Regions from separate parts of the Variovorax sp. RTB1 genome, predicted to be linked through region 1. Evidence: predicted binding sites of a transcription regulator. Region 1 holds the regulator's gene; the other holds the start of a gene.
What was found. The regulator HrcA, encoded in region 1, represses chaperone genes, less so after heat shock. The targets are predictions, from matches to a motif close to TTAGCACTCNNNNNNNNNGAGTGCTAA.

Region 1 (2,395 bases):
ATTCCGTCGACCTGTTCACCAAGACCACGACGCACAAAGTGACCCTGACCATCCCGGACGGCGCCGCCACGTTCCGGCGCGTCGACGGGCACCCATGACTAACACCACGATCAAAACCAAAGGCGTTCGCGCCATCGTTACTGGCACCGGGTTCGAAGGGCGTGCCGATCGCATCCGTCGACACTGCCGAGAGGGCATGCCGCTGCAACTGCGTAGGGAGCCGAACAACGTGCACGACAAAGACGCCATTACGGTCTACATGCAATGCAGCCGGCTTTTCGGCTTGCTGAAGTCGTGGGAGTCAATGGGCTACATCAAAGCCGCGCGCGCCGATGGTCTCGCGCCGAAGCTCGACAGCGGGAGCTACACCGTGACATCGGCGACCGTCGTCAGCCTCTACACCCCTGTCGGCAGGGATCACCCGCGCGTGTCTGTGCAAATCGAGTTCGCGGTGCGGACTTAGATGCTGACGAGGGCAAGACGTCAGTCTGTCACCAGACTGTCACCGCGCATGAAAAAGAGAAAGGGTCTGCTACAGAATATGTAGCAGACCCCTCAATGCCGGCGCAGGTTATGAATGGTAGGCCGTGATGGGCTTGAACCATCGACCAACGGATTATGAGTCCGCTGCTCTAACCAACTGAGCTAACGGCCCACGCGCCGCCGATTCTAGTGGGGCGCCTACTTCCGATGGCTCAGCGCGTTGGTCACCAGCCTCGAAGTGATATCGACGATCTGAATCATTCGCTCGTAGGGCATGCGAGTGGGGCCAATGACACCCAGCGTGCCGACGACCTTGCCGTCGACTTCGTAGTTCGCACTGACGATCGACAAATCGTCGAACGGCACGACCTGACTTTCCCCACCGATGAAGATCCGAACGCCGTCGGCCTTGCTCGACACGTCCAGCAAACGCATCAATTGCGCCTTTTGCTCGAACAGTTCGAAGGCCCGGCGCAGCTGGCCCATGTCGCTCGAAAAATCAGAGACGGCGAGCAGATTGCGTTCGCCCGAGATCACGACTTCGTCTTGCGCTTCCGTCATCACCTCGGAGCTCGCCTGAACGGCCGCCTGCATCAGCAACACGATTTCGCCACGGAGTTTTTCGACTTCGGATTGCAGTCGATCGCGCACCTGTTCGATCGTCAACCCGGCGTAGTTGGCGTTGATGTAGTTCGACGCCTCCACCAACTGCGACTGCGTGTAATCCGCCTCCGGGAAGATCACCCGGTTCTGCACATCGCCGTCGGGCGACACGATGATGACCAGCAGTCGGCGGTCCGACAGTCGCAAAAATTCGATCTGCTTGAACACCGAAGCGCGCCGCGGTGCCATGACGACGCCAACGAACTGCGACAGGTTCGACAACAGGTTGGCCGCGTTCGCGATTACCTTCTGCGGCTGGTCTGGCGCCAACGTGGCAGCGCTGAACTGGTCGCGTTGCGCGGTCAGCATCGTGTCGACGAAAAGGCGATAGCCGCGCGCGGTCGGGATGCGCCCGGCAGACGTGTGCGGGCTCGCAATCAGGCCCAGATTCTCGAGGTCGGACATCACGTTGCGGATAGTCGCCGCAGACAGTTCGAGCCCCGAAGCGCGAGACAGCGTGCGCGATCCCACCGGCTGTCCTTCAGCGATGTAACGCTCAACAAGAGTCTTGAGCAGCAACTTGGCGCGATCGTCCAGCATCGATGAATTTTAGTGTTGTAATTTGTGAATGACCTCCCGCTTTCGACGCGTTGCGCTGATTGGCAAGTACCAAGCCTCGGGCGCGCGCGCTCAGGCCGGGGCGCAAGACGGCGTGATGGAAGACATCGGCGCATTCCTCGAATCGCACGGTTGCGAGGTCGTTGTCGAGCAGTCGACCGATGAGCATCCGGAGATCAGCCGCTATGCGGCCTTGAGCGTCGGAGAAATCGGCCGAACCTGCGATCTTGGCTTGGTGGTGGGGGGTGACGGAACGATGCTGGGCATCGGCCGCCAGCTCGCTTGCTACGGCGTGCCATTGGTCGGCATTAACCGCGGACGACTCGGATTCATCACCGACATCCGGCTGGAAGACTACAAGGCGACGCTGGTGCCAATGTTGGCCGGCGACTATGAAGAAGACCATCGCAGCCTGATGCACGCGCGCGTGCTGCGCGAGGGCAACGTCGTGTTCGACGCGCTTGCAATGAACGACGTGGTGGTCAACCGTGGCGCGACATCCGGCATGGTCGAACTGCGTGTCACGGTCGGTCGACACATCGTCGCCGTGCAGCGCGCGGACGGGTTGATCATTGCCTCGCCGACCGGCTCGACCGCCTATGCCTTGTCCGCCGGCGGCCCTTTGATGCACCCGGCCATTCCAGGCTGGGTCATGGTCCCGATCGCGCCGCACACATTGTCGAACCGCCCG
Region 2 (2,395 bases), on a different contig from region 1:
GCGAGCGAATGCGGTACTTGTATGTCTGGCCCGGCTGCGCGTCTGCTACCGAGCCTTGCCAGATGCCGGTGCCGTCGTCGCGCAGTTGCAGCGGATCGGCATCGCCGGACCAGTAGTTCCAGTCGCCGATAACCGAGACGGACTCAGCGTTGGGCGCCCAGACCGCGAACGACGCGCCGCCTTGAGGATTCACATGGCAGCCCAACAGATCGTAGAGCCGAGCATGGGTGCCCTCGCGAAAGAGATAAGCGTCCTGAGCCTGGCGAGACTGGGTACCAGAGGATTGGGAATCGACGGGTTGGGTATGGAGAGATCGGATTTCTGGAATCACGAGGGACACTTTCGCTGCGTTCAATCGATGATCGATGGCCGAGACTCGACGACAACGACCGCAAGTTCAAGGCCATTGTTGGGTCAAAGGCGAGCGCCGCGAAGGGCACCGGGCGCCTTCGCGTGTCAGAGAGAAGCGCGTATGCGGCGCGCGCTGTTTGTTCAGGCCCCGGCTGCAGCGCCGGCTGCTTGTGATGAAACCATCGACGCCTGCATTGCCGGGATTGCCGGGAGAGCGAAGTCGCCCGTCGTCAGCACCACTGCACGTGAGGGATCGGCGAAATACAGTTCGATCGCCTTGTCCCGGATCAGGCTGAAGTGACTGCGGCAAGTTGCTAGCAAGCTTTCGCTGCTGCCATCACGAGCACCGCAAACGTCCCGTAAAGTCTGTTCTGAAACCAGCCCGAGGATACGGGCGCCGTCGTCGCCGTCCGGATAGAACGCAAAGCGCACCGAGGCCGTGTCGAAGCAATAAATGCCTTCGAAGTCCATTTGTCGTCTCCTGTCTATTGTTCGATGACGCACGACTTTCGTGCAGGCGACGCACAAATATGGCGTGGTCAACAGCGCGAGCCCACGCCAGAAGCCGCCTACATCGGCTTACATCCGCCCTTGAAACCTGAACGAATGCCCTTATCATTAGCACTCGCTGAGGACGAGTGCTAACAGCGCTCACCTCCAGTCGATTGGGCAGCCAGCCGTTCGGTCCGGCACCCTCAAACCAAACCCGTTTCTATTCAGGAGATGCTATGAAACTTCGTCCTTTGGCCGATCGTGTGATCGTCAAGCGCATTGAAAGCGAAACCAAGACTGCCTCGGGCATCGTGATCCCCGACAACGCTGCCGAAAAGCCCGATCAGGGTGAAGTGCTGGCCGTTGGCCCGGGCAAGAAGACCGACAAGGGCGAACTGCTCGCCATGAGCGTCAAGGTCGGCGACCGCGTTCTGTTCGGCAAGTACAGCGGCCAGACCGTCAAGGTCGATGGCGACGAGCTGCTTGTCATGAAGGAAGACGACCTGTTCGCAGTCGTCGAGAAGTAATCAACCCCATCTCATCGGAGTAAATAAACATGGCAGCAAAAGACGTAGTCTTCGGCGGTGAAGCCCGCGCGCGCATGGTCGAGGGTGTCAACATCCTGGCCAACGCAGTCAAAGTGACCCTGGGCCCCAAGGGCCGCAATGTCGTGCTCGAGCGTTCGTTCGGCGCCCCCACGGTGACCAAGGACGGCGTGTCCGTCGCCAAGGAAATCGAACTCAAGGACAAGCTCCAGAACATGGGCGCCCAGCTCGTGAAGGAAGTGGCTTCCAAGACTTCGGACAACGCGGGTGACGGCACCACGACCGCTACGGTTCTGGCTCAAGCCATCGTTCGCGAAGGCTTCAAGCTGGTCGCGGCCGGCATGAACCCGATGGACCTGAAGCGCGGCATCGACAAGGCTGTCACGGCCCTGGTCGCCGAGCTGAAAAAGGCATCGAAGCCCACCACCACGTCCAAAGAAATCGCACAAGTCGGCTCGATCTCGGCCAACAGCGACGAAACCATCGGCAAGCTCATCGCTGACGCGATGGACAAGGTCGGCAAAGAAGGCGTCATCACCGTCGAAGACGGCAAGAGCCTGGACAGCGAACTCGACGTCGTCGAGGGCATGCAGTTCGACCGCGGCTACCTGTCGCCTTACTTCATCAACAACCCTGAAAAGCAATCCGCGATTCTGGAAAACCCGTTCGTTCTGCTCTACGACAAGAAGATCAGCAACATCCGTGACCTGCTCCCTACGCTGGAACAAGTCGCGAAGTCGGGCCGTCCGCTGTTGATCATTGCCGAAGAAGTCGAAGGCGAAGCCCTGGCTACTCTGGTCGTGAACACGATCCGCGGCATCCTGAAAGTCGTGGCTGTCAAGGCACCTGGCTTCGGCGATCGCCGCAAGGCCATGCTCGAAGACATCGCCATCCTGACGGGTGGCAAGGTCATCGCTGAAGAAGTCGGCCTGACGCTCGAAAAGGTGACCCTGGCCGACCTCGGCTCGGCTGCCCGCATCGAAGTCGGCAAGGAAAACACCATCCTG

Region 2: a site for HrcA is predicted at 970-996, ahead of groES (co-chaperone GroES). Genes of this name have one in related genera too.

The regions. Positions count from the first base shown of each region.
Region 1 covers NZ_JASJXG010000004.1:241,682-244,076, reverse strand. The annotation lists gene QN397_RS05090 (hypothetical protein) at 1-98, shown strand, start outside; gene QN397_RS05085 (HIRAN domain-containing protein) at 95-463, shown strand; tRNA gene QN397_RS05080 (tRNA-Ile) at 579-655, opposite strand; gene hrcA (heat-inducible transcriptional repressor HrcA) at 682-1,686, opposite strand; gene QN397_RS05070 (NAD kinase) at 1,715-2,395, shown strand, end outside.
Region 2 covers NZ_JASJXG010000002.1:171,263-173,657, forward strand. The annotation lists gene glgB (1,4-alpha-glucan branching protein GlgB) at 1-319, opposite strand, end outside; gene QN397_RS02240 (hypothetical protein) at 493-822, opposite strand; gene groES (co-chaperone GroES) at 1,080-1,370, shown strand; gene groL (chaperonin GroEL) at 1,400-2,395, shown strand, end outside.